DNA from 2 places in the Pseudomonas sp. GL_103 genome. Region 2 is predicted to be linked to the other one. Evidence: riboswitches for the same ligand, from Rfam matches in the RefSeq annotation. Region 2 holds a riboswitch; the other holds the start of a gene.

Region 1 (14,358 bases), 1.5 Mb from region 2:
GTCAGCGCAATGACTCGCCTCAAGGCCTTGAACCTGCGCACGACTGAGCTGCGGGAGTGGCCGGCAGGCGCCCAGGATTTGCCGGAGTTGACCTGGCTGGACTTGCGCGACAGCAAGATTTCCGAGCTGCCGGTGGCGGTGCTGGAAAATGAGGTATTGCTCAAAACCAATCTCGGCGGTTCGCCCTTGACCCCTCAGGCTGGTGCAATGCTCCGGACCGCCTGGCAGCGAATAGAAGTTGCCAGGGTGTTGCCAGAGGGTGCCCTGCAGCGGTTCGCCACGGAGCCGATACCGCTTGCTTTTCCGCCGTCCGAGAGTGGGTTTTCCATTGCGCAGCAATTGCTGGCGCTGCCTGAGATTCCGGCGGGAGAAGGGGCTGAGGTTTTCACAAGGCGTCTGCAGCGTTTGAGGCCGACACTGGCGGATGATGAAGCCTTGCAAGCGCTGGAACAGATGCGCGAGCGCGGGGCGACCGAGGTGCAAATCAGCGAGCGCCTGGCCGGTTGGGAGCAGTCCTTCGAAGCGCTTACGCGCCAGTTGAACGGCTGGATCTTTACACGGGGAGTTGACGGCACAGGCTGGATGATGTCTTCAAGCATTCGCAGGCTGGGCGCCTTGCGCATCCTCGAATGCTGGCGCGAAGGCCTGACCGGCGTGGAAGGTGCTGCCAATACCGTTTTGGATCTGAGCGGCTTGCAACTGGGTGATCTCCCAGAGATGCCGACAACGTTCGAGCACGTCGGCAGGTTGAACCTGACCGGTGTAAAACTGACCCGGACAGGCTCCGACGGGTTCCTCGCCGCCTTTACCCGGCTCAAGACCCTGGAACTCAGTGGCAATGGGCTGGTGGCAATACCCGAGCCTGTCCAGCACATGGATATGCTTGAACGCCTGGACCTGTCTTCGAACCGGCTGAACGATCCCGGACACGTAATAGCCTCCCTGAGTAATTTGGAACGGCTGACGTGGCTGGATCTGGGTTACAACGAGCTGGACTCCTTTGACATGAGCGCTTTCGAGGCATTGGTGACGCTAGATTTGCGCAATAACATTCTGACCCAGTGGCCGCAGGGCACGCTGGATGCTAGTCGTCTCAGAGTCCTGAATCTGAGCCGCAACGTCATTACAACGGTTCCCCTGCAGGCCCTGGATGGCAATCACAACGTCCTGATGATTGGTGTCGATCTGAGCGACAACAACCTGGCCTCCGAGAGTCTGGAGCGGTTGCGGGTTTATCGTGAAGCGGGCGCCCGCGATGTTGTACTGGGGATCTCGAGCTCCGAGCTAGATGAATTGATTGATGATGCTGACGACGACAGTGACGGCTTCGAATTGGATGAAGAACTCCCTGAGGTTGAGCCTGACTCCGCGCAAAAGGCCCCTTGGCTAGCCAATGCGCCTGCGGAGGAACAGGCCGGTAAAAGCGAAATCTGGAATCAGCTGGCGGCCGAGCCGGACAATGCTGCGTTCTTTCATTTGCTCTCGCGATTGCAGGACACCCGGGAGTTTCGGGTGGCCAAAGCCGACTTGACGCGAAGAGTCTGGACAGTGATGGAGGCCGCGGCCAGCAACAGCGAACTTCGGGAAGTCCTGTTCGCCAGTTCGAGTACCCATGGCACCTGTGTCGACGGGCGAATCCTCACGTTCAGCGGCCTGGAAAGCAAAGTATTCACCCACAATGCCTTGCTCGACATTCCGCCTGGAGGCTTGAGTGTGAAGGGCCAGGCACTGCTGAAACTGTCCAGGCAGCTGTTCCGACTGGACAAGATCGATGATCTGGCGACCAAGGCCGCGGCTCAAACCGGGGAGGATGAGGCCGAGGTGCGCCTGGGCTATCGAATCGGCCTGACGGAGGGCTGGGATGACGGCCTGATCCTGCCGGGTCAGCCGAAACACATGACGTATGCCTCGGGCGTCACGCGGCAACAACTGGCGGACGCGCGCGTGGAAATCGTCAATGCGGAGCGGTCCGACGGGTTTTTCGAAGACTTGATCCAGCGCGACTATTGGGTGAGTTATCTCAAGGAGAAATACCCTGAAGTCTTTCGGTCACTTGATGAAGTGGAGAGTCAGGGAGGGGAAGATGATGGGGTTGAGAGCGCCGATGATGCCGCATTCATGAGTCAGCTTTTCGAACTGGCGGCGGCGCGCAACGCGAAGATGATCGAGCTTTCCCGCAAGGAGGTTGCGGAGCTTGCGGGTGAAGAGCCGCAACCTGGGACATCGGCCTTGAACAGCTAAATCAGCCGCTGGACAACCAATGTGGGAGCGAGCTTGCTCGCGATAGCGGTCTATCAGTCAACATTAATGTTGAATGTTACTCCGTCATCGCGAGCAAGCTCGCTCCCACAGTGGGTCACTCAGTTGTCGTAACCCAGGTTCGGCGCCAGCCAGCGTTCGGTCACGCTCAGCTCCTGGCTTTTACGCGAGGTGTAGCTCTGCACCTGGTCCTTGTCGATCTTGCCCACGGCAAAGTATTGCGCCTGCGGGTGAGCGAAGTACCAGCCGCTGACCGCTGCCGCCGGGAACATCGCGTAGTGCTCGGTGAGGAACACGCCGCTGCGGCCGGCGCGCATTTCCTGGGCTTCAGGATCGAGCAGGGCGAACAACTGGGCTTTCTCGGTGTGGTCCGGGCAGGCCGGGTAGCCCGGTGCCGGACGGATACCGCTGTACTGCTCCTTGATCAGCGCCTCGTTATCGAGCGTCTCGTCTTTTGCGTAACCCCAATGTTCTTTACGCACCTGCTGGTGCAGCCACTCGGCGCAGGCCTCGGCCAGGCGGTCGGCCAGGGCCTTGACCATGATCGAGTTGTAGTCGTCGCCAGCGTCCTGATAGGCCTTGGCCACTTCTTCGGCGCCGATCCCCGCGGTGGTGATGAAACCACCCACGTAGTCAGTCACCTCACTGTCCTTGGGCGCGACGAAGTCGGCCAGGGAGAAGTTCGGCTTGCCGTCGGTCTTGATGATCTGCTGGCGCAGGTGATGCAGCTTGGCCATTGGCTTGCCGTCATCGCCATAGAGCTCGATGTCGTCGTCATGCACCTGGTTGGCCGGCCAGAAACCGAACACCGCGCGAGCGCTGATCAGCTTCTCGTCGATCAGTTTGCTGAGCATTTCCCGGGCATCCTTGTACAGCGAGGTGGCGGCTTCACCGACCACTTCGTCCTGGAGGATGCGCGGGAACTTGCCGGCCAGGTCCCAGGAGATGAAGAACGGCGTCCAGTCGATGTACTCGGCCAGGACGTTGAGGTCGATGTTGTCCAGCACCCGGGTGCCGGTGAAGGTCGGTTTGACCGGCGTGTAGCCCGCCCAGTCGAATTGCGGTTTCTTGGCGATGGCCGCGCCATAGCTCAGGCGCTCGGTGCGGGCGCTGCGGTTGGCGGTGCGCTCGCGAACCTCGATGTAATCCTGGCGGGTTTTCTCGACGAAACCGGCCTTGAGTTCCTTGGACAGCAACTGCGTCGCCACGCCCACGGCGCGGGAGGCGTCGGTGACGTAGATCACCGCATCGTTGCTGTACTTGGGCTCGATCTTCACCGCCGTGTGCGCCTTGGAGGTGGTGGCGCCACCGATCATCAGCGGCAGGTGGAAGTCCTGGCGCTGCATTTCCCGGGCGACGTGGACCATCTCATCCAGCGACGGAGTGATCAGGCCGGACAGGCCGATGATGTCGCACTTCTGTTCCTTGGCCACTTGCAGGATTTTTTCCGCCGGCACCATCACGCCGAGGTCGACGATGTCATAGCCGTTGCAGCCCAGCACCACGCCAACGATGTTCTTGCCGATGTCGTGCACGTCGCCTTTCACCGTGGCCATCAGGATCTTGCCCTTGGCTTGCGGCTTGTCGCCTTTTTCCAGTTCGATGAACGGGATCAAGTGAGCCACGGCCTGCTTCATCACGCGGGCGGATTTCACCACCTGCGGCAGGAACATTTTGCCGGCGCCGAACAGGTCGCCGACGATGTTCATGCCGGACATCAGCGGGCCTTCGATCACTTCGATCGGGCGGTTGAACGACAGACGTGACTCTTCGGTGTCTTCAACGATGTGGGTGGTGATGCCTTTGACCAGCGCATGCTCCAGACGCTTGTTGACGTCCCAGTTGCGCCACTCTTCGGTCTCGGCTTCCTTGACGCTGCCGTCGCCCTTGTACTTGTCGGCGATGGCGAGGAGGGCGTCGGTGCCTTCCGGGGTGCGGTTGAGGATCACGTCTTCCACGGCATCGCGCAGTTCCAACGGGATCTGGTCGTAGATCTCCAGTTGCCCGGCGTTGACGATGCCCATGGTCAGCCCGGAGCGGATCGCGTACAGCAGGAACACCGAGTGGATTGCCTCACGCACCGGGTTGTTGCCGCGGAACGAGAACGACACGTTGGACACGCCACCGGAGGTCAGCGCATACGGCAGCTCGTCACGGATGTAGGCACAGGCGTTGATGAAATCGACGGCGTAGTTGTTGTGTTCTTCGATGCCGGTGGCGACGGCGAAGATGTTCGGGTCGAAGATGATGTCTTCCGGCGGGAAGTCCACTTCGTTGACCAGAATGTCGTAGGAACGCTTGCAGATTTCCTTCTTGCGCGCTTCGGTGTCGGCCTGGCCGGCTTCGTCGAAGGCCATCACCACCACCGCGGCGCCGTAGCGCTTGCACAGCTTGGCGTGATGGATGAACTGCTCGACGCCTTCTTTCATGCTGATCGAGTTGACGATGCCCTTGCCCTGGATGCACTTGAGGCCGGCTTCGATCACTTCCCATTTGGAGGAGTCGATCATGATCGGTACGCGGGAGATGTCCGGCTCGCCGGCAATCAGATTGAGGAAGGTCACCATGGCCTTCTTCGAATCGAGCATCCCTTCGTCCATGTTGATGTCGATCACCTGGGCGCCGGCTTCGACCTGCTGCAGGGCGACTTCCAGGGCTTCGGTGTAGTTGTCTTCGCGGATCAGGCGGGCGAACTTGGCGGAACCGGTGATGTTGGTGCGCTCGCCGACGTTGACGAACAGCGAGTTGCGATCGATGGTGAACGGCTCAAGGCCCGAGAGGCGGCAAGCTTTCGGAATGTCCGGGATTTCCCGCGGCGCATAACCGGCCACGGCCTTGGCGATGGCTTCGATGTGGCCCGGTGTGGTGCCGCAGCAGCCGCCGACGATGTTGAGGAAGCCGCTTTGAGCGAATTCTTCGATGACCTTGGCGGTTTCCGATGGCAATTCGTCGTACTCGCCGAATTCGTTTGGCAGGCCGGCGTTCGGGTGCGCGGAAACGTGGGTGTTGGCCTTGTTCGACAACTCTTCGAGGTACGGGCGCAATTCGCGGGCGCCGAGGGCGCAGTTCAGGCCGACGGAAATCGGTTTGGCGTGGGCCACGGAGTTCCAGAACGCTTCGGTGGTCTGGCCCGACAGGGTGCGGCCCGAGGCGTCGGTGATGGTGCCGGAAATCATGATCGGCAATTCAATGCCTAATTCCTCGAACACGCCTTGTACGGCGAAGATCGCGGCCTTGGCATTGAGGGTGTCGAAAATGGTTTCGATCAGGATCAGGTCGGCGCCGCCTTCGATCAGGCCTTTGGTGGATTCGGTGTAGTTCTCCACCAGCTCATCGAAGGTCACGTTGCGGTAGCCGGGGTTGTTCACGTCCGGGGACAGCGAGCAGGTGCGACTTGTAGGACCGAGCACGCCGGCAACGAAGCGCGGCTTGTCCGGGGTTTCCAGGGTCTTGGCGTCGGCGACCTTGCGCGCCAGGCGAGCGCCTTCTACGTTTAACTCATACGCCAGGCCCTGCATGCCATAGTCGGCCAGGGAGATCTGGGTGGCGTTGAAGGTGTTGGTTTCCAGAATGTCGGCGCCGGCGTCCAGGTAGGCTTTTTCAATGCCGCCAATCACGTCCGGGCGAGTCAGTACCAACAGGTCGTTGTTGCCTTTGACATCGCTCGGCCAGTCAGCGAAGCGTTTGCCACGGTAATCCTGCTCTTCGAGCTTGTAGCTCTGGATCATCGTGCCCATACCGCCATCGAGAATCAGGATGCGCTCTTTGAGGGCGTGCTTGAGAGCTTGAAGGCGAACACTGCGATCGGACATTTGGACTACTCGGTAAGACCATGACGAAGGGCCGGGATGATAGCAAACCTGTGCGCTTTTAGAGCATGACTCGATTTTGCATGAATATCGTTCATGTTGGTAAGGATGACAGACCGGTAGAATCGCGGCGTTTTTTCAGGATTCGGGACCAGGGACATGTCGTATCGCTTCGTCATCGGCACATTGCTGCTGTTTTTAAGCTGGGGCGCCACGGCGCAAGGCCCGGCGATTCCAACTGCCAGTTCACCGTCTATTTCCTACAGCCGTGACATTCAGCCGATCTTCACTGAAAAGTGCGTGGCCTGCCACGCCTGCAACGACGCCGCCTGTCAGCTCAACCTGGGCAGCGGCGAGGGCGCAGCGCGTGGTGCGACGAAAGTCCCGGTTTATGACGGTGACCGCACTAAAGCGGTGGCACCGACCCGACTGTTCTATGACGCCTCCGGCAAACAGGCCTGGCAGCAAAAGGGCTTTTATTCGGTACTCGATACCCAGGGCAGCCAGGCTGCACTGATGGCGCGGATGCTGGAGCTTGGCCACAAAACCCCGTTGCAACCCAACGCGAAGCTGCCGGAAGACATCGTCCTGGGCCTGAACCGGGAAAACATGTGTGCCATGCCCGCGGAGTTCGACGGCTACGCCGCCAGGCATCCGAAGGAGGGTATGCCACTGGCAGTGACCGCCCTGACCGACCAGCAGTACCAGACGCTGCAACGCTGGCTGGCGGCAGGCGCGCCGATTGATCAGCAGGCTCTGGCGCCCAGCGCCAGGGAAGCCTTGCAGGTGGTGCAATGGGAAAACCTGCTCAATTCGCCGGGCGCCCGGGAAAGCCTGGTGGGGCGCTGGCTGTACGAGCACTGGTTCCTGGCCCATCTCTACTTCAAGGACGGCGAGCCTGGGCATTTCTTCCAGTGGGTGCGTTCGCGCACCCCGACCGGCCAGCCGATTGACCTGATCAACACCCGTCGCCCGAACGATGATCCGGGCACGCAGTTCTACTACCGGTTGTGGCCGGTGCAGGGCGTGATCGTGCACAAGACCCACATCACCTATCCGCTGAGTCCGGCGAAGCTGGCGCGGGTCAAGAGCCTGTTCTACAGCGGCAACTGGCAGGTCGACGCATTGCCGGGCTATGGGCCGCAGAGCCGGGCCAACCCGTTTGCCACTTTCGAAGCGATTCCGGCCCAGGCGCGCTATCAGTTCATGCTCGATAACGCCGAGTACTTTGTGCGCACCTTTATCCGTGGGCCAGTGTGTCGTGGTCAGATCGCCACGGACGTGATCCGCGATAATTTCTGGGCGTTGTTCCAGGCGCCCGAGCACGACCTGTATGTCACCGATCCGAACTATCGCGGGCAGGCCACGCCTTTGCTGGCGATGCCGGGGCAGAACGATGATGTCGGCAGCGTCCTCAGCCTGTGGCACGACTACCGCGACAAGCGAAATGAATACGAAGCCTTGCGCCGGGACAGCTACGCCGACGAGCCTGCGCCGAGTTGGTCGACCCTGTGGGCCGGTAACGACAATGCGTTGCTGAGTATCTTCCGCCATTTCGACAGCGCTTCGGTAACCAAAGGCCTGATCGGCGACGTGCCGCAAACGATGTGGCTGTTCGACTATCCGCTGCTTGAGCGCACCTACTATCAACTGGCAGTGAACTTCGATGTGTTCGGTAACGTGTCCCACCAGGCCCAGACGCGGCTGTATTTCGACCTGATCCGCAACGGTGCCGAGCAGAACTTCCTGCGCCTGATGCCCGCCGACTCCCGGGATGACTACCTTGACGATTGGTATCAGAACAGTGGCAAATTCAAGATGTGGCTGGACTACGAGACCATCGACGACGACAAGCCGACCGCGCTGAATCTGAACCCGGCTGATCCCAAGCGTGACTTTGCCAATCAGTTAATGGCCCGATACGGCGACCTTAATGCCAGGCCCGACCCGATCAATCGCTGCGACGGCGCTTACTGTTCGCGGCCGAACATCGACCCGGACCTGCAAAGTGCCGAGCAGGCATTGAGCCGTCTGACTTCGCGGCCGGCCGCCGGGCTGAAGGTCATCGACCAGTTGCCGGAAGCCACCCTGCTGCGTATCGAAACCACCAGCGGCAAGCGTGAGGTCTACAGCCTGTTGCGTAACCGTGCCCACAGCAACGTGGCGTTTTTGCTCGGCGAATCGCTGCGCTATCAGCCGGGGCTGGACACCCTGACGATTTTCCCGGGTGTACTCAGCAGCTACCCGAACTTCATGTTCAACATCCCGGCCGGGCAAGTACCTGCGTTTGTGGATGCGATGGAAAGCGCCAAGGACACCGACAGCTTCGAGAAAATCGTCGAACGTTGGGGAATACGCCGCAGTCATCCGCAATTCTGGGCTTACTTCCATGACCTGAGCCGCTACATCCACGAAAACGATCCGGTGGAAGATGGCGTGCTGGACATGAATCGCTACGAGAACCTCTGAAACACTGGGCCCTCCTGTAGGAGCTGCCGCAGGCTGCGATCTTTTGATCTAAAAAACAAATCAAGAGATCGCAGCCTGCGGCAGCTCCTACAGGGAGAGATCATCGGGATCTTTTCCCGACAAAAATACTAGGACTTTGTCCGGCGCGTTGATTGGCGTAAACTGCGCCCAAGCCTGCGAGGAGTTTCCATGACCGCTATTACCATCACTGACGCCGCCCACGATTACCTGGCTGATCTGCTCTCCAAGCAGAACACCCCGGGCATCGGCATCCGCGTCTTCATCACCCAGCCTGGCACCCAGTACGCCGAAACCTGCATTGCCTACTGCAAGCCGGGCGAAGAAAAACCCGAAGACACCGCGCTGGGGCTCAAAAGCTTCACCGCGTACATCGACCACTTCAGCGAAGCCTTCCTGGACGATGCCGTAGTCGACTACGCCACCGACCGCATGGGCGGCCAACTGACCATCAAGGCGCCAAACGCCAAGGTACCGATGGTCAACGCCGACAGCCCGGTCAACGAGCGCATCAACTACTACCTGCAAACCGAGATCAACCCGGGGCTGGCCAGCCACGGCGGTCAGGTCAGCCTGATCGACGTGGTCGAAGACGGCATCGCTGTCCTGCAGTTCGGCGGTGGTTGCCAGGGCTGCGGCCAGGCCGACGTGACGCTGAAGGAAGGCATCGAGCGCACCTTGCTCGAGCGTATTCCCGAGCTCAAAGGCGTTCGCGACGTGACCGACCACACGCAGAAAGAAAACGCCTACTACTAAGGTGTTCGCTGCGAAACGAAAAAACGGCGCCCCGTGAGCGCCGTTTTTTTATGGGTGAAGTATAAAAGATCGCAGCCTTCGGCAGCTCCTACAGGTGTACGCATTCTCTTGTAGGAGCTGCCGAAGGCTGCGATCTTTTGTTTTTAAGGGCGATAGAGATGCGCATGCCCCGTGCGATACAGTGACGACTCACTGAAATGATCGCTGCCCAGCACCCGACCCACCAGAATCAACGCTGTACGACGAAAGCCCTTGGCTTCAACCTTCCCGGCAATATCCTCGAGCGTGCCCACCACCCAATCCTGATCCGGCCAGCTCGCGCGGTGAACCACCGCAATCGGGCAATCGGCGCCGTAATGGGGCAGCAGTTCCTCAACGATCTTCGCCAGGTGATTGACCCCCAAGTGAATAGCCATGGTCGCGCCGTGCTGCGCCAGGCTGGAGAATTCCTCTCCGGGTGGCATGGCGGTTTTGTCGGCGTAGCGAGTCAGGATTACGCTCTGCGAAATATCCGGCAGCGTCAGTTCTGCGCCCAAAAGCGCGGCACACGCGGCTGTTGCAGTCACGCCGGGCACGATCTCGAACGCGATGTCCAGCTCCCGCAGATAGCGAATCTGCTCGCCAATGGCGCCATACAGGCTCGGATCGCCGGAGTGCACCCGGGCCACATCCTGGCCTTTGGCATGGGCGCTCTTGATCAGGTCGATGATCTGTTCCAGGTGCAGTTCGGCACTGTTGACCACTTGTTCGGCACAGTGACCTTCCAGTACGGCAGCAGGCACCAGAGAACCGGCATAAATGATCACCGGGCAGCTGCGAATCAGCCGCTGGCCCTTGACGGTAATCAGTTCGGGGTCGCCGGGACCTGCGCCAATGAAGTAGACGGTCATCGTCGGTTCCTGTGGGGAAAAAGAGGTTGAACAGGGCTTCAGATGAAGAATGTTCATGATCAAAGGCGGGGATTATCGGTTTTTTACGCAGCGCCGGCCAATGCCAGGGTTGCCTGGGCGTATTTTTGTCGTGGAATCAGCAGTTTTGCCGGGCCCTGGGCCAGTAGTTCAGCCAGGGCCAGTGCGGCGCTTTCCGCCACGCCGTAGCAACCGGTGCGTTCAAAGGCTATTTGCGATTGATGACTGAGTTGCTGCTCATAAACGGCCAGTTGTTCACTGCTGAAATACATCAGTTCCAGGCCAAGTTGCTGAGCCAGTTCGATCAGCGCAGGTTCATCGCGCTTCGAATCGATGCTGGCCAGCGCCTTGATTTCATGACGAGCAATCTGGTGCGCCTCCAGTGCCTGATCGAGCAGCGCCAGCAACGTGCTGACGGGGCAGCCGCGCTGGCAGCCCAGGCCGACCACCAGGGTCGGCGCTGTGCTGATATCCGTCATGCGTGGTATTGACCATCGCTTTTACGACGGAACAACCAGGCGCTGATCAGGCCCAGGGCCAGCCAGAACGCCACGTTGGTCAGTTGCGAAGCGATTTTGAACCGGGTTTCCAGCGCTTCTGGAGCGAGCATCGAATGCACCTCCGGTTGTGGCGCGCCAATCACATGGGGAACGGCGAGGATCGCCGCACCCAGGACTTTCATCAGCCAGTGACGGCTGAACACGATCAGCGCGATACCGACGGCGGTGGAGGCGGCGGTACCGATCCACCACAGTTGCCGTTGTGCCAGGTCGGCGGCGGCAGTGCCTGGCAATTCAGGTGGCAGGCCGAGGGTCGGCGCGAGCACGAAGGTCGCGTAACCGGCCAGGCCCCAGAGCAGGCCCTGAGAGGTTTTGGTCGGCGCACGCAAGGTGTACAGGCCGGCCAGCATCAGGGCGAAACCGACGGCCACTACCAGGTTGCCGCCGGTGGTCGACAGCACGCGCTGCCAGCCGTCTTCCGGCTCCCAGGCTTGTGCATCGTGAGTGTGGGCAGCCGTCGCACCGTCGGCGTGTTCATGCATTTCAACCGCGGCCGGTTCGGATTTTTCGTAGGTCTCGGCCTGCAAAATCAGCGGGGCGACCCAGAAGCTTTGCAGCAGGGTCAGCAACAGGGCGGCCAGCAGCCCGGTGAAACCTGCGGTTTGCGCAATACGCTTGATCATGTCGACAGCTCTCAATGGCACGGGAACGCGGAGCTGTGACGGGTATCGTGGGCGGCGTTGTGCACCGCTTCGATGTGCGAAAAACCGGCGAAATACACCAGGCACGCGCCCAGGATCGACGCGCAGACGGCGACGGTCAGACGTTGGGTCAGGGTTGAGGTGGTGCTCGCGGCTGTGTGTTCGGCGCTGCTGATGATCGACATGGCGTTTCCCTCTGGTCTGTCAGCGGGGAATAAGAGCGCACGCAAAAAACCGCACGACCAGGCGCGCAAGGTTTCAAACAGCGCCCGCCCACCGCGGGTTTGTTGGTTCAGTGACCGTACTGGTCACTTCGTGTTGCGGGCCGGTCTCCGGGCTCACGAGGGGCAAAGGCCTGGGCCTGAACCTGAAAGCATCACCTTCCCATGCCCTGGAGGCACAGTGGATCTGACGCTTCACTCGCTTACCGTTGCGGGGGCAGCACCGGACTGACATGGCTTAAGAGTAAAGCACATGATTCACCGGTTTCCCGTTTCACCCTGTGAAGGGCACCCGTAACAAGGTGTGTAGGAGAGCATGGGCGGGGGTTGGGCGTCAATTGGCAAGGGTTCTCACTTGAGGCTGAATGATGCCCGGCTCTTTGTAGGAGCTGCCGAAGGCTGCGATCTTTTGATCTTGTTTTTAAAAGGGAAATCAAATGATCGCAGCCTTCGGCAGCTCCTACAGTGATTGACCGGTCTTCCCACCATGCGTAGCCTTGCGCTTTCGAGGTTCTTCGGCGTTTGTCGAAGCTAAGAAGGGAACGCGGTCGATGCCGCGGCTGCCCCCGCAACTGTGAACGGTGATGTTCGTTGCCACGCCACTGCAGGCTCAATCCATGAGGCCGGCGGGAAGGCGCAGCGAATGCCAGGCTCAAGGCCGGCACACCGTCAGCCAGGAGACCTGCCTCGTCACAGATTCTCACTTTCAACCGGGCGGGGTGATCCGGTGGCGAACTCTTCAGGCACGCGCGTCCGCGTTGCCGGTCGTCGTCCTGTATGCCCGCCACATTAGCCATAGGGCATCCGATGAAAACACTGGCCAAACTCCCCGTCACCATCGTCACCGGCTTTCTCGGCTCGGGCAAGACCACGCTGCTGCGGCACATGCTCGACAACGCCCAGGGTCGCCGCATCGCGGTGATCGTCAACGAATTTGGCGAGTTGGGCATCGACGGCGAAATCCTCAAGCAGTGCTCCATCGGTTGCACCGAAGAAGAAGCCAGCGGCCGTGTCTATGAGCTGGCCAACGGCTGCCTGTGCTGCACCGTCCAGGAAGAATTCTTCCCGGTGATGCGCGAGCTGGTGGCCCGTCGCGGCGATCTGGACCACATTCTCATCGAAACGTCCGGTCTGGCACTGCCCAAGCCGCTGGTGCAGGCCTTCCAGTGGCCGGAAATCCGCAGTGCCTGCACGGTGGATGCAGTGATCACCGTGGTCGACAGCCCGGCCGTGGCCGCCGGCACCTTTGCCGCGTTCCCGGATCAGGTCGACGCCCAGCGCAAACTCGACCCGAACCTGGACCATGAATCGCCGCTGCACGAACTGTTCGCCGACCAACTGGCCAGCGCTGACCTGGTGATCCTCAACAAAGCCGACCTGATCAACCCGGCGGACCTGGCCCGCGTGCGCCTGGAAGTCGCCGAGGAATTGCCGCCAGCGGTGAAAATCATCGAAGCCAGCAGCGGTCGCCTGCCGCTGGACGTGCTGATCGGCCTGGGTGCCGGCTCCGAAGAACATATCGACAGCCGTCACAGCCACCACGACCATCATCACGATGGCGACGACGATCATGACGACCACGATCACGACGCTTTCGATTCGATCTCCATCGAACTGCCGCAAGCCGACGAAAGCCTGCTGCTGGATGCGCTGACCCAACTGGTGGTCCAGCACGGCATCCTGCGCGTCAAAGGCTTCGCCGCCATTCCGAACAAGCCGATGCGCCTGCTGATCCAGGGCGTGGGCACGCGTTTCGACAAGCATTTCGACCGCCAGTGGGGTGCTGAAGAAGCGCGAGTCACCCGTCTGGTGCTGATCGGCCAGGCACTGGACGCCACTGTTCTCGAAGCGCAATTGCGCGCCGCGCTCAGCGTGTAAGCCATGCACCTGCTCAGGACCCAGCCCGGCGGTTTCGTGTCGGATGACAACATTGCCGACCTCGGACAAACCCCCGCCGAACTGGTGGTCCTGTGCAGCGGCGATTCCAGCCTGGCGCTGCTCGCCGAAGCGGCGCAGCAGTTACCCGACGATTACCCGAGCGTGCGCCTGGCCAACCCGATGCAGGTGCAGAACCATGCCTCGGTCGATTTGTACGTCGATGAAGTGCTGCGTCACGCCAAGGTGATCCTGATTTCGCTGCACGGCGGCATCGCCTATTGGCGTTACGGCATCGAGCGCCTGGTCGAGCTGTCGCAGCGCGGAGTGCAGGTAATTCTGGTGCCGGGTGATGATCGCCCGGACCCGGAGCTCAGTGACCTGAGCACCGTCGGTGCCGAGGATCGCGACCGGCTCTGGCAGTTTCTGCGCCAGGGCGGCATGGGCAACGCCCTCGATTTCTTCCGCTGCCTGGCCAACCGCTGGCTGGCCCGTGATTACACCTGGGGCGAGCCGCAAACCCTGCCACGCACGGCGATATACCATCCGCACAAACACTGCGCCGCGCTGAGCGACTGGCGGGCCGACTGGCACGCCGATCAACCGGTGGCGGCGGTGCTGTTTTACCGCTCGCATTTGCAGGCGGCGAACACCGCTTTCATTGATGTTTTTTGCCAGCGCTTGCAGGCCGCGGGGTTGAATCCGTTGCCGATTGCGCTGGCCAGCCTGAAGGAGCCTGGTTGTCTTTGCGTGGTCGAGGACTGGCTGGATGAGGCCAGCGTATCGGTGATCCTGAACACCACCGGCTTCGCCCAATCCAGTCCTGAAGCACCCCATCTGCG
Region 2 (14,358 bases):
CGACCTGACCATCGACCTGGCGTACTCGTACCTGCGCGAGGAATCGGTCAAGGTCAACGGCGACGACCATGGCCAGACCTACAACGCCAAGTATGATAACTACGCGAACGGTTTCGGTCTCGGCGCGACCTACCGCTTCTGATGATTTACGGCGAACCTGAACCACTCGCCCGCTGAATCAAAAAAAGCCCCGCCCTCTTGTACAGAGGCGGGGCTTTTTAGTGGGTGCGGATCAAGGTTGTGAAGCCAGGGCTTGCTCCACCGCTGCAATGAACTCGGGATCATCGGGCTTGGTCAGGCTGGAAAAGCTGGCAATCACCTTCCCCTTGCGATCGACCACGTATTTGTAGAAATTCCATTTTGGCGCACTGCTCTGTTCGGCCAGCACCTTGAACAGATGGGTTGCGTCGGCGCCACGTACCGACTGCGGCTCGGTCATAGTGAAAGTCACGCCATAGTTGACGTAACAAACCTTGGCGGTTTCGGCACCGTCCCTGGACTCCTGCTTGAAGTCATTGGACGGAACACCCAGCACTTCCAGCCCCTGCCCCTTGTAACGCTGATTCAGCGCCTCAAGGCTTTTGAACTGCGGGGCGAAACCGCAGAAGCTTGCAGTATTGACCACCACCAGCGGCTTACCTTCATACCGTTGGCACAGGTCGATGGATTCCTTGGCGCGCAGCTTTTGCAGTGATCCTTGCAACAGCTCCGGGCACTCGGCCGCGTAGGCCAGCTCGGTAAACGTCACTAGCAACGCGGGGACTGCAATCCAGCGCATCAGCATGTCGGTGCATCCTTGATAATTCTTCGTCAAAAGCGACGTTACTCGTCCTCGCCGCTCGCTAGCAAGCACCCATGCCCAACTGCATCAGCGCCAGCCCGCCCTGATGCCAGCCCCACCACGACAATGCCAGCAACAAGGCGCAGACGGCGGCTACAGCGATCCGCGGCCAAAGACTGTTCATATCGCACTCATTTGTGATTGCAGACGCTCTACCGGTCGCTCACGCACCGGCCAGTTGAGGGCAGCGGCCAACAGGCTCAAGAGAATTGCCACTTGCCAGATCAAGTCATAACTCCCGGTTCGGTCATACACCACCCCGCCCAACCAGCCGCCCAGAAACGAGCCGAGTTGGTGAAACAGGAAAACAATCCCACCGAGCATGGACAGGTTTCGCACACCAAACAAGGTCGCCACCGTGCCGTTGGTCAACGGCACCGTCGACAGCCACAAGAAGCCCATGGCCATGCCGAACAGGTAAGCCGTGGTGGTCGTCACCGGCGCCCACAGGAACAACGCAATGACCACCGCCCGCAGCAAGTACAGACCGGTGAGCAACCGCGGCTTGGACATGCGCCCGCCGAGCCATCCGGCGGTATAGGTGCCGAAGATGTTGAACAGGCCGATCAACGCCAGCACCGTGGTGCCGACCGTCGCCGGAAGGTGTTGATCCACCAGATAGGCCGGCAGGTGCACACCAATGAACACCACCTGGAATCCGCACACAAAAAAGCCGAACGCCAGCAGCCAGAAACCGGAATGGGAGCAGGCTTCGCGCAGCGCTTCGCCAAGGGTCTGTTCGTGGCCCAGGACGGGCAGCGGCTTGTCCTTGAGCATGCCCACCAGCGGCACGATCAACGCCACCAGCAAGCCCAGTGCCAGCAGCGCCGCGGACCAGCCAAGCCATCCGATCAAACCGAGTGTGCCGGGCAACATCGCGAACTGACCGAACGAACCGGCCGCACTGGCGATCCCCATGCCCATGCTGCGTTTTTCCGGCGGCACCGCGCGCCCGACCACCCCCAGGATCACCGAGAACGACGTACCGGACAGTCCGATGCCGATCAGCAGGCCGGCGCTCAGGGACAGGGTCAGCGCCGAGTCGGAGAGCCCCATGCAAATCAGCCCGGCCGCGTACAGGACGCCACCGACCAGCACCACCTTCGCCGCGCCGAAGCGGTCGGCCAGGGCGCCGGTGAACGGCTGTGCGAGGCCCCAGATCAGGTTTTGCAGGGCGATGGCGAAGGCAAAGACTTCACGGCCCCAGCCGAACTCGGCGCTCATCGGCGCCAGAAACAGCCCGAAGCCATGGCGAACGCCCAGCGACAACGCAAGGATCAGCGCACTCCCCAACAGAACCCAGCCGCATGTACGCCACATCGATGTCATTGTTGTTCTCCGGTAGCGGGTATATACCCGCTTATGATCGGAAAAACCGGCATCACGCCAGTTCGTCCAGCAGCTTCAATAAGGTTTCGCGCTTCTCGGCACCCAGGCGATCGATCAAGCGTTGCTGCGCGGCTTCCCAGGCCGGCAAGGCCGCCTTGAGGCGCTCTGCCCCGGCCTCGGTCAGCAGGACGATGCGGTTGCGCATGTCCTCGCCCTCGACCAGCGTCACCAGGCCATCACCCTCCAGCACCCGCAAATTGCGTCCCAGGGTGCTGCGATCCAGGCCCATGGCCTCGGCCAGGGTCGAAATGCTCGGCTGATCCAGACGTTGCAGATTGCACAGCAAAGAATACTGCGCAACGTTGATCCCGAAGCCGTCGAGAGCGCCGTCGTAGTGCCTGCTGACGCCACGGGCGGCGCGACGCAGGTTGATGCATAAACATTGGGAATCGAGCATGGTGCGTGTATATACCCGCGAGTCGGTTAAATCAAGTTACTTGAGTTTTGTTCAGTGATTGGGCGGCGTTTGGTAGATCGCTATCGCGAGCAAGCTCGCTCCCACAGAGATTTTCGGTGTGCCCACTATTGTGTCAACAAAACTGAAACCCTGTGGGAGCGGGCTTGCCCGCGAAGAGGCCAGAACATTCACCATTACGACGCTCAGACCAGTGCCAATCCAACCAACACCCCTACCTCCAGCAACTCCAGCATCGCACCCGCCGTGTCCCCTGTCGTGCCGCCCAGGCGCCGCAGCATCACCTGGCGCAGCCAGACAAACCCCAACGCCGCCAACACCACCGCCACCACACCACTCAAACCGGCGATCAACACACAAGCCAGCGCGCTGACCGCCAGCACCTGCTTGCCCGTCGAACGCGGAAGATGATCGGCCAATGCCTGGCCCAGGCCACCGGCACGCACGTACGGCGTGGTCAGGAACAAACCGAGCAACGCGCTGCGACCGATCAACGGCACGATGATCAATGCCAGTGAATGCGGCTGTTCGATCAACGCCAGCAGCGCGGTGAACTTGAGCAACAACACCAGCACCAGCGTCACCACAGCGATCGGCCCGCTGCGCGGGTCTTTCATGATGGTCAGCGTACGCTCGCGGTCGCCAAAGCCACCGAGCCAGGCATCGGCGCTGTCCGCCAGGCCATCGAGATGCAAGCCGCCGCTGAGCAGCACCCAAAGGCTCAGCAACAGCGCCGCGTGCAACAAGGTCGGCGTGCCCAGCAAAAGCCAGTTGACTGCCCACAGAATCGCGCCAAAGAGTAATCCCACCAGCGGATAAAACAGTAGCGACCGTCCCAGTTCCCGGGGCTCAGGCATGCCTGGCAGGCGAATCGGCAGGCTGCTGAGAAATTGCAGGGCGATCCAGAATGGCAGCATGGTCAGAGCACTTCCTTCAACAAGCCCGCAGGCTCCACCGTCAGCGAAAACAGCGCGCCATGCCCGACCTCAACGTTGAGCAGTTGCTCCCGCGGCAGCCCCCGCGCTTGTGCCAGCAACAAACGCATCACACCGCCATGACTGATCAGCAGAATGCGCTCACCGGCACAGGTCCCGTGCAAACGCTCCAGCGCGGCCAACACCCGTGCCGAAAAGTCTGCAACCGGCTCACCTTGAGGCGGCGTGAACGAATATGGATCGGCCCAGAACAAGCCCAGGGCCTGCTCATCGGTTTCCATCAACGCCGCCGCGCTCTGCCCTTCCCAGGTACCGAAATGCAACTCTTGCAGGTCTTTGTCCAGCTGCACCGGCACACCCAATTGCGCACCGAGTTCCTCGGCAAACCGCGCACAACGCTGCAAGGGTGAACTGACCAGTCGATCCCATGGCCCTTGCCCGACCACGGCGGCGCGCATCTGCGCCCAGCCGGTGTCGGTCAATGCATCATCAATGCTGCCGCGCAAGCCGCCGCCGAGTTCGGTTTCACCGTGACGCAACAGATCCACGCGCAAGGTCATGCCGGACGATCTGCCACGGCGGCTTCGGCGAAGGTCGCCATCTGCCCGTGCAGATCGCAAGCCAGGCGCAGCAGCGGCACAGCCAACGCCGCGCCACTGCCTTCGCCAAGCCGCAGGCCGAGATCGAGCAAGGGTTGCGCATCCAGGGTTTCCAGCACATGACGATGCCCCGGTTCGGCGCCGCGATGACCGAACAACAACCACTGACGGCAATCAGGATTCAAGCGCACCGCAACCAGTGCCGCGACGCTGCAAATGAAGCCATCCACCAGCACCGCGACACCCTCCTGGGCACACGCCAGATAGGCACCGACCAGCGCGGCAATCTCGAAGCCGCCGAGGTTGAACAGGGTCTGCAAGGCATCGCCACGCTGCGCGCCGTGCAGTGCCAGGGCGCGCTCGATCACCTGGGCTTTGTGGCTGACACCTTCGGCATTGAGCCCGGTGCCAGGCCCGGTCAAATGCACCACCGGGCAATCGAGCAGCGCGCACGCCAGGGCGCTGGCAGCGGTGGTATTACCGATGCCCATTTCGCCACCGATAAACAACTGCGCACCGCTGGTGATGGCCCGCTGCACGCTGTCACGGCCGGCCTGCAGGGCGAGTTGCCCCTGGGCCTGGGTCATGGCCGGTCCCTGTACAAAGTTTGCCGTGCCCGGGCCGACGTTCAGGTGGCGCACCCCCGGCAGGTCCAGCGACGGCGTTACCGTGCCAAGGTCAACCACCTCGAGGGATGCGCCCAGTTGCCGCGCCAATACGCTGATCGCCGCACCACCGCTGACGAAATTGAGCAGCATCTGCCCGGTCACTTCCTGGGGAAACGCCGACACGCCCTCGGCGACGACGCCGTGGTCACCGGCAAAAATCGCGATCCACACCTGCTCCAGACTTGGCTTGACCCGCCCCTGCAAACCCGCCAGTTGCACCGCCAGCGCTTCCAGCTGGCCGAGGGAGCCGGCCGGCTTGGTCAGTTGCTGTTGCCGCGCCTGGGCCTGTTCGACCACTTGGGTATCGACCGGCTTGCACGGGTTCAGCCACCAGGATTGAGTCATAACGCAGTTCCTTTCAAAGTCAGGGGCAGGCCGGCGACGGTCAGGACGACACGCTGACAACGCTCGGCCAGAGCTTGATGCAGCCAACCGGCTGCATCGACATAGCGGCGAGTCAATTCGCCCAGCGGCACGACACCCATTCCAGTCTCGTTGCTGACAAAAATGATTTCACCCGGCAGCGACGCCAGGCACTCCAGCAAGGCATCACGCTCGGCGTGCAAGCGCTCGGCATCGTCGAGCATCAGCAGATTGGTCAGCCACAGGGTCAGGCAATCCACCAGCAGGCAGCGCTCGGCACGGGCGTTTTCACGCAACACCCGGGCCAGCTCCACCGGCTCTTCGATCAATGCCCATTCGGCAGGACGACGGGCGCGGTGATGGGCCACCCGCTCGCTCATTTCTCCGTCCAGTGGCTGGCTGGTGGCGATGTAGGTCACGGCCAGAGCACTGTCGATGGCGAGTTTTTCAGCCAGGCGGCTCTTGCCGGAGCGGGCGCCGCCGAGGATCAGTTGGAGCATGGTTACATCCTTTCAAATGGGCGGTGTGGCCACTTCAGTCTTCGCGAGCAAGCCCGCTCCCACAGTTGACCGCGTTCTAATGTGGGAGCGGGCTTGCTCGCGAAGAGGCCAGAGCTTTCACCTCAGAATCCACAGAGTTCCCGCAACAGCCCGGTATCCAGATGCTTCTCCACCAGATCCGCCAGTCGCTCGATATCGCGCTCGCGCAAGCCGTGATAATCCACGTCCTGCACCTCCTGCAACCCGGCCCACCGCAGCAGCGCACTGCACGCCGCCGGCGATTCGAACAACCCGTGCAGATAGGTGCCGAAAATCTGCCCGTCAGCACTTTGCGCACCATCACAGCGGCCGTCATCCAGCTGCACGGCGGCCTGTGACAGGGCCGGTCCGGTGGTCACGCCGGCATGAATTTCATAACCCGCCACCGGCGCGTCTTCCAGCGCCAGGCGACCACGCACATTGCGCAACTGCTTCTCTTGTTCTAGCTGGGTCTGGAACGCCAGCAGCCCCAAACCGGCGCTGGAACCCGGCGCACCTTCAAGACCCAGCGGGTCATGCACCTGCTCACCAAGCATCTGCAGGCCGCCACAGATCCCCAGCAGTTTCCCGCCGTAACGCAGATGCCGGGCGATGGCGGTGTCCCAGCCATTGGCTCGCAGGTACGCGAGGTCGCTGCGCACACTTTTCGAGCCGGGAAGGATGATCAGGTCGGCGGGCGCAATCGCCTGGCCGGGGCCGATGAATTGCAGGTCCACTTGCGGATGCAGGCGCAGCGGATCGAAATCAGTGTGATTGCTGATGCGCGGCAGCACCGGCACCACCACCTTGAGCACCTGTTCGGCTTTATCGGTCTGGCGTTGATCGATGCCGTCCTCGGCCTCCAGGTGCAGGTCCATCACGTACGGCAGCACGCCGATCACCGGTTTGCCGGTGCGCTCTTCGAGCCAGTCGAGACCGGGTTGCAGCAACGCAATGTCGCCCCGGAAACGATTGATGACAAAGCCTTTGACCCGCGCCTGTTCGCTCGGCGACAGCAGTTCGAGGGTGCCTACCAGGTGGGCGAAAACCCCGCCGCGATTGATATCGGCGATCAGCAGCACCGGGCAATCCACCGCTTCGGCGAAGCCCATGTTGGCGATGTCGCCGGCCCGCAGATTGATTTCCGCCGGCGAGCCTGCACCCTCGACCATCACCAGCGGATACGCTGCGCTCAAGCGCTCGTGGGAGGCCAGTACCGCTTGCATGGCGATGGTTTTGTAGTCGTGATAGGCGACCGCATTCATGGTCGTGACGGCGCGGCCATGGATGATCACCTGGGCACCGGTGTCACTGTTGGGCTTGAGCAACACCGGGTTCATGTCGGTGTGCGGTTCAAGGTGCGCGGCCTGGGCCTGGACCGCCTGGGCGCGGCCGATCTCGCCACCGTCAGCGGTCACCGCACTGTTTAGAGCCATGTTCTGCGGCTTGAACGGCACCACCCTGACGCCCTGGCGTGTGGCCCAACGGCACAGCGCGGTCACCAGCGTGCTTTTACCGGCATCCGATGTGGTGCCCTGCACCATCAGCGTGGTCATTGGTTTTCCTTGGCGAAATCGTCGAACGCCTGCGCCAGTCGTACCCAGGCGATTTCGTCACCGGGCAAGCCGAATCGCAGGCTGCTGTTGTGGGTGAACAATCGCAGGAGAATGCCGCGCCGGGCCATGAATTCATGCAGCTCTTCGGCGCGTTCGGTGATCAGCCACTGGAACAGCGCACAGCCGCCCTGAGGCTCGAAGCCGTGTTGCTCCAGCAACGACGCAAGGCGCTCGCTGGCCTCTTCGGTGCGCACCCGTTGTCGCGTTTGCCCCTCGGTATCGCGCAGGCAGGTCTGGCCCACTACCCGGGTTGCCCCGCTCACGGCCCAGGGCCCCACTTGTTCAGCGAGCAACTTGAGCAACTTGCGCTCGGCCAGCACAAACCCCAGGCGTACACCGGCCAGGCCGAAAAACTTGCCGAAGGAGCGCAAGACGATCAGCCCGACTTGATGGGCAAACGGCGCCAGGCTCAGTTGCGGCGTGTTATCCATGAACGCTTCGTCCACCACCAGCCAGCCACCGCGCTGGGCCAGTCGCGTGTGCCAGTCGAGCAGGCGACTTGGGGTGAGGCACAGGCCCGTGGGGTTATTCGGATTGACCACCACCAGCACGTCGAAACTGTCGATAAAGAAGTCGACTTCCTGCTCCAGCACTTCACGCACGATGTAGCCGTTGCGACGCCACGCTTCGGCGTGCTCGGCGTAACACGGCGACAGCACGCCAACCTTGCCCGCCCGACGCAAGCGCGGCAGCAGTTGAATCGCCATTTGCGAGCCGGCCACCGGCAATGCCTGCAAGGTGCCGTAGTAATCACAGGCGGCCTGCTCCAGACCGTCGTCCGCCTCCGGCAAACGAGCCCAGGCCCGCAAAGGAATATCCGGCACCGGGAACGGCCATGGTGCAAGCCCCGTGGACAAGTCCAGCCAGTCGGCTTCATCTATGCCGTATTCGAGCGCCGCCTTGCGCAATCGCCCACCGTGCTCAAGCATAAAATTCGGCCCCCAGGCAGAGAATCAGCAGCCATAACCATACCCCGCGCTGGACCAATTGCCAGCCCCGGTCAATGGAGTCGGCATCCGCCGGCACGCCTTCGCCCAACTGCGGACGCTGATGCAGTTCGCCGTGATAAATCGCCGCCCCGCCCAATTCGACGCCAAGGGCGCCCGCCCCTGCCGCCATCACCGGGCCGGCGTTCGGACTGTCCCAGGTCGGGCCCTGGCTGCGCCAGCATTTCAACGCCAGCCGGGTTTTGCCCAGCAGCGCGTAAGTCAGCGCCACCAGGCGCGCAGGAATGTAATTGAGCACGTCGTCGACCTTCGCCGCCGCCCAGCCGAACCGTTCGAAGCGCTCATTGCGGTAACCCCACATCGCATCCAGCGTATTGCTCAGGCGGTAGAGCACCACCCCCGGCGCGCCGGCCACGGCAAACCAGAACAACGCCGCGAACACCGCATCGCTGCCGTTTTCCAGCACCGACTCGGTAGCGGCGCGGGCGACTTCGGTTTCATCCAGCTCGCTGGTCTGGCGACTGACCAGATAGCTCACCCGCGTGCGCGCCGCTTCCAGGTCATTACTGCGCAGGGCCTTGGCCACAGGCGTGACGTGTTCACCGAGGCTGCGCATGCCGAGGGCGCAATAGAGCGCGAGAATCTCGACGATCCAGCCGACATAAGGCGCCCAGGAAAATGCCGTGGCCAACAGCGTCAGCGGCAATACGGCGATCACCCACGCGGTGACGCCATGACTGCGCCAGCCGCGACCGCCGCCGTTGAAACGTTGTTCGATGCGCTCGGCAAATCGGCCGAACGCCACCAGCGGATGCCAGCGTTTGGGCTCACCCAGCAGCGCATCCAGCGCAACCGCGGCGACACTCAACAACGCCACACTCATCGACTCACTCCCCAATAATTTTCATACAGCAATTCATGTAGCGGACGCGCCTGCGCCCAGCCCTCGAGCACCAGCATCGGCGCCGGGTAGAACTCCCTCACCGGCCCCAGGCACAGCACGGCGAGCGGCTTGGCACCGGGCGGCAACCTCAACAGGTCCGCCAGTGCCTGTGGTTCGAACAGCGACACCCAGCCCATGCCCAGCCCTTCGGCGCGGGACGCCAGCCACAGGTTCTGGATCGCGCAGGATAACGAGGCCATGTCCATTTCCGGCAGCGTGCGGCGGCCGAAGATATGCTGCTCGCGGTCGTCCATCAGTGCGGCGACCAGTACCTCGGCGCAATCGTTGATGCCTTCGACCTTGAGCTTCATGAACTCATCGCTGCGCTTGCCGAGGGCTTCAGCGGTGCGGATGCGTTCTTCTTCCACCAGAGCCTGGATTCGCCCGCGCAAGGCGCGATCGCTGATGCGGATAAAGCGCCAAGGCTGCATCAGGCCGACACTGGGAGCCTGGTGTGCGGCCTCGAGCAGGCGCCGGAGCAATTCGGGCTCGACGGTGCCGCCGCTGAAGTGGCGCATGTCGCGGCGCTCGGCGATGGCGCGATAGACCGCTGCGCGTTCGGCTTCAGAGAATGCGTTGTCGCTCATGGCCTCTTCGCGAGCAAGCCCGCTCCCACATTTGAAGGTGAGCTGCCTGAAGAAACGCAATCCCCTGTGGGAGCGGGCTTGCTCGCGAAGGCGGCTTCAAGTTCCGGCGCAAACAGCGCGGCAATCGCCGAGGGGTTCGACGGAAAATAAAAGTGCACATAAGAGGCAGTCATTCGCCCCTCACGGTAGACCGCCTCCGCTCCGCGCCCGCCATTAGGGCTCAAGCCACGGGCAATCGGCGCCAGTTCCGTGGTGGTCAGCGAATGGTGATAGGTGTGCCCGCGCAGCGAACCTTCCGGCAGTTCCACCGCCTGCAACGCCAGCGCTGCCAGACGCTTTTGCATCACCGCATCACCGGCCAGCAAGCCAACCAGTTCGGCGCGAGCGCCCTCGACATCGGTCAGGGAATCGAGCAGATACAGCATGCCGCCACACTCGGCGAGCAAGGGCTTGCCTGCCCGGTGGTGGGCGCGGATCGCGTCGAGCATCGCAGTGTTTTGCGCCAGCGCAACATGGTGCAGCTCCGGGTAACCACCCGGCAGATACAGGCTGTCCGCCTCCGGCAACGCTCGGTCGCGGATCGGCGAGAAGAACGACAACTCGGCACCCATCGCCCGCAGCAGATCCAGGCTCGCGCCGTAGGTGAACGCAAAGGCCTCATCGCGAGCGACGGCAATGCGCACACCGGCGAGCAGCGGTTCGGCCGCGATGACATCAGGGGCGGCGAACTCGACTGCCGGCGGCAGCGCGACCTCGCAACTGTTGGCCAAGGCATCGGCGGCCGCATCGAGGCGCAGGTCGAGATCGTTCAGCTCACTGGCCTGCACCAGCCCCAGGTGCCGGCTCGGCAATTCGATCCCGGTTTCCCGGGACAGCGCGCCGTACCAGCGCAAGCCTTCAGTCAGGCTGCCTTCGAGCAGTTGCGCGTGGCGCAGCGTGCCGACACGATTGGCCAGCACGCCGGCGAACGGCAAGTCCGGCTGATAACGCGCCAGCCCCAGGGCCAGTGCGCCGAAGGTCTGGGCCATGGCGGTGCCATCGATCACACCCAGCACCGGCACACCGAAATGCCGCGCCAGATCGGCGCTCGACGGCGTACCGTCGAACAGCCCCATGACGCCTTCGATCAAAATCAGGTCGGCGTCAGCGGCGGCTTCCCACAGCAACCGGCGACTCTCCTGCTCGCCAACCATCCACATGTCCAGTTGATACACCGGCGCACCGCTGGCGCGTTCGAGAATCATCGGATCAAGAAAGTCGGGGCCGCACTTGAACACACGGACCTTGCGCCCCTGATTGCGATGCAATCGGGCCAGTGCCGCGGTGACGGTGGTCTTGCCCTGGCCAGAGGCCGGCGCGGCAATCAGTACCGCCGGACAGTGTCGAGGTTGACTCACAATTCGACGCCTTTCTGCGCTTTGATTCCGGCCTGAAAGGCGTGTTTGATCACACCCATCTCGGTGACGGTGTCAGCCATCTCGATCATTTCCGGCTTGGCGGCACGACCGGTGACCACCACGTGTTGCATCGGTGGCCGGGCCTGCAAGTCGCTTAGCACCTGATCGAGATCAAGGTAGCCGTGCTTGAGGGCGATGTTCAGCTCATCCAGCACCACCAGACCGATGGACGGATCGCGCAGCAGTTCCCGGGACACCGCCCAGGCGGCTTCGGCGGCGGCGATGTCGCGCTGGCGGTCCTGGGTTTCCCAGGTAAAGCCTTCGCCCATCACGTGGAAGCGCACCTGCTCGGGAAAGCGCCGGAAGAACAGCTCTTCGCCCGTGCTGTTGCGGCCCTTGATGAACTGCACCACGCCGCATTGCATGCCGTGCCCCATGGCGCGGGCAAGCATGCCGAAGGCCGAACTGCTCTTGCCCTTGCCGTTGCCGGTCAGCACCAGCAGCAGGCCACACTCGTTCGGGGAATTAGCGATGCGCTCGTCGATCACAGCTTTTTTGCGCTGCATGCGCGCCAGGTGGCGTTCGTCACGATCGGGGGTATCAGTCATGGGGGAGCTCTCCGTTGAGGCAGGAATAACGGCGGGCAGGCACAAGAATAGAAGGCAAAAAGCCTGGCATCGCCCACCGTGATGCCGCTGGATGAATCAGGCCGGTCTCCGGGCTCATGAGTGGCGCGGGGCCGGACCGTGCGCCTTCCCGCATCGAATCGACACAGTGGCATCACACACAGTTTTCACTCATTTACCGTTGCGGGGGCAGCGCCGGAATTGCGGGCCTTCGACCAACAGAAGGACTCACGCACCGGCTTCCCTGTTTCACTCTGTCGACCCAAGCCACAGAGCACCTGAAACAAGCCGCGAAGGTTAGAGGGTTGGGGGTGGAGCGTCAATTAAAGCCGGGCGGCCATCGACCGAATAACTGCCATCAATCAATAAACTGACGTCAATCTTGTGCCACGCTCCCAGCAGTGATATCAAAGAGCCACAACCTCACAACACAACAACAAGGGTGAGCCCATGCAAGGCATGATCATCAGCAATCCAAAGCTGGAATTCCTGCGCCCGGTGCTCGAACACTGGTTCGAATGCATCGACCGTTACAACACCGTCCGCGGTGATGGCGACACACCATACTGGCACGACGAAAAGGCCAATCTCGGACTGCTGTCCGCCGCCGCCTGGATGGCCGAGATGGTCACGCTGCAACAGACGCCAACCCGCAAGCAGACCGAAGAAGGCGAACGCAACAGCCGCGCCGACCTGCTCCTGGCGTCGTCCGAAACCCGCGCCTACATCCAGACCAGCCAGCGCTGGCCACGGGTCAACAGCCTCAACCTGAGCCAGGCCCTGCTCGACATCGTCAGCGATGCGAAGCGGCTGAGCCACGCCAGCGACCTGAAACTCGGCTGCCTGTTCGTCGCCCCGCAAAAAGCCCAGCAGGGCGCCACACCGGAAGAACTCCAGGACATGGTCGACGACCTGCAAAAGGAACACACCTGCGCTGTCGCCTGGTATTTCCCTTATGCCTACCGCAAGTTGCGCAACGAAGCCGGCAACTATCACCCCGGCATTGCGGTGCTGTTCAAGGAAGCACGCGGCTGAGGGTTGAACCATCGGACGACAACCCTTCTCTATGAATAGAACAAGGCATTCATAGGGAAGACCAGCATGCGCACGCCCCCGTTCGTTCTCGTTATCGCGCTCTGCGGAGGGCTCGCCGCTTGTGGCGAGACCTCCCGCCTGCAAGTCTCCGACGGTACCGGCCCGTCACCCCAACTACCAGAACCCAACAAGACACTGGTTCCGACCGTGAACATCGCCCCGGCCATCGGCTGGCCACAGGGTGCGAAACCCGTCGCTGCCACGGGCATTCAAGTGGCCGCTTTTGCCGAAGACCTGGATCACCCCCGCTGGCTTTATGTGCTGCCCAATGGCGATGTGCTGGTGGCGGAAACCAACGCACCACCCAAACCCGAAGACGGCAAAGGCATTCGCGGCTGGGTCATGAAGAAAGTCATGGGCCGCGCGGGGGCCGGTGTGCCCAGCGCCAACCGCATCACCTTGCTGCGCGACAAGGACCACGATGGCGTCGCGGAAACCCGCACGGTGTTTCTGCAAAACCTCAACTCGCCCTTCGGCATGACCCTGGTCGGCAATGACCTGTATGTGGCCGACACGGATCGCCTGCTGCGCTTTCACTATGAAAGTGGCGATACGCAGATCAAGTCGCCACCGATCAAGGTGGTCGACCTGCCGGGCGGCCCGCTGAACCATCACTGGACCAAAAACGTCATTGCCAGCAAGGACGGCAGCAAGCTGTACGTCACCGTGGGTTCCAACAGCAACGTCGCCGAAAACGGCATGGACAAGGAAGAAGGTCGCGCGGCGATCTGGGAAGTGGATCGCGCCACCGGCCAGCAGCGGATCTTCGCCTCCGGCCTGCGCAACCCCAACGGCATGGCGTGGGAACCGCACAGTGGCGCGCTGTGGACTGCGGTCAACGAACGGGATGAAATCGGCAGTGACCTGGTTCCGGACTACATCACTTCGGTGAAAGACGGCGCATTCTATGGCTGGCCGTACAGCTACTACGGCCAGCATGTCGATATTCGCGTCGAGCCGCAAAACCCGGACCTGGTGGCCAAGGCTATCGCCCCGGACTACGCCGTCGGCCCGCACACGGCATCACTGGGCCTGACCTTCGCTGAAAACAGCAAGCTACCGCCGCCCTTCACCCAAGGGGCATTCATCGGGCAGCACGGTTCATGGAACCGTAACCCCCACAGTGGCTACAAAGTGATTTTCGTGCCGTTCAGCGCGGGCAAACCCGTCGGCAAGCCCGTTGAAGTGCTCAGCGGATTTCTCAACGACAAGGAACAGGCCATGGGCCGCCCGGTGGGCGTGGTGATCGATCGCCAGGGTGACCTGTTGGTGGCCGATGATGTGGGGAACAAGGTGTGGCGGGTTTCGGCAGTAAAATAAATTCCAACTGCCAACATATTCCCCTGTGGGAGCGGGCTTGCTCGCGAAGGCGGTGCATCAGTCAAAATAATAGTCGACTGACAGCCTGCATTCGCGAGC

The links. A riboswitch is a leader RNA that binds a small molecule or an ion and turns the genes downstream of it on or off. The one in region 2 is predicted to bind cobalamin.
Region 1: linked by a shared signal. The riboswitch ahead of AC3IP0_RS15245 (CbtB domain-containing protein) and the one ahead of cobO (cob(I)yrinic acid a,c-diamide adenosyltransferase) in region 2 are both predicted to bind cobalamin.

What each region holds. Positions count from the first base shown of each region.
Region 1 is NZ_CM174420.1:3,371,455-3,385,812, reverse strand. Features, by position in the region: gene AC3IP0_RS15280 (NEL-type E3 ubiquitin ligase domain-containing protein) at 1-2,241, shown strand, start outside; gene metH (methionine synthase) at 2,361-6,071, opposite strand; gene AC3IP0_RS15270 (fatty acid cis/trans isomerase) at 6,228-8,537, shown strand; gene nfuA (Fe-S biogenesis protein NfuA) at 8,727-9,311, shown strand; gene cobM (precorrin-4 C(11)-methyltransferase) at 9,455-10,201, opposite strand; gene AC3IP0_RS15255 (cobalamin biosynthesis protein) at 10,285-10,698, opposite strand; gene AC3IP0_RS15250 (CbtA family protein) at 10,695-11,402, opposite strand; gene AC3IP0_RS15245 (CbtB domain-containing protein) at 11,414-11,605, opposite strand; cobalamin riboswitch at 11,727-11,952, opposite strand; cobalamin riboswitch at 12,133-12,345, shown strand; gene cobW (cobalamin biosynthesis protein CobW) at 12,449-13,519, shown strand; gene cobN (cobaltochelatase subunit CobN) at 13,523-14,358, shown strand, end outside.
Region 2 is NZ_CM174420.1:1,895,534-1,909,891, reverse strand. Features, by position in the region: gene AC3IP0_RS08695 (OmpP1/FadL family transporter) at 1-142, shown strand, start outside; gene AC3IP0_RS08690 (glutathione peroxidase) at 233-784, opposite strand; gene AC3IP0_RS08685 (hypothetical protein) at 843-965, opposite strand; gene AC3IP0_RS08680 (MFS transporter) at 962-2,170, opposite strand; gene AC3IP0_RS08675 (MarR family winged helix-turn-helix transcriptional regulator) at 2,223-2,627, opposite strand; gene AC3IP0_RS08670 (adenosylcobinamide-GDP ribazoletransferase) at 2,831-3,562, opposite strand; gene cobC (alpha-ribazole phosphatase family protein) at 3,565-4,140, opposite strand; gene cobT (nicotinate-nucleotide--dimethylbenzimidazole phosphoribosyltransferase) at 4,137-5,192, opposite strand; gene cobU (bifunctional adenosylcobinamide kinase/adenosylcobinamide-phosphate guanylyltransferase) at 5,189-5,710, opposite strand; gene AC3IP0_RS08650 (cobyric acid synthase) at 5,833-7,284, opposite strand; gene cobD (threonine-phosphate decarboxylase CobD) at 7,281-8,273, opposite strand; gene cbiB (adenosylcobinamide-phosphate synthase CbiB) at 8,266-9,174, opposite strand; gene bluB (5,6-dimethylbenzimidazole synthase) at 9,171-9,821, opposite strand; gene AC3IP0_RS08630 (cobyrinic acid a,c-diamide synthase CobB) at 9,818-11,218, opposite strand; gene cobO (cob(I)yrinic acid a,c-diamide adenosyltransferase) at 11,215-11,826, opposite strand; cobalamin riboswitch at 11,909-12,141, opposite strand; gene AC3IP0_RS08620 (hypothetical protein) at 12,295-12,879, shown strand; gene AC3IP0_RS08615 (PQQ-dependent sugar dehydrogenase) at 12,946-14,259, shown strand.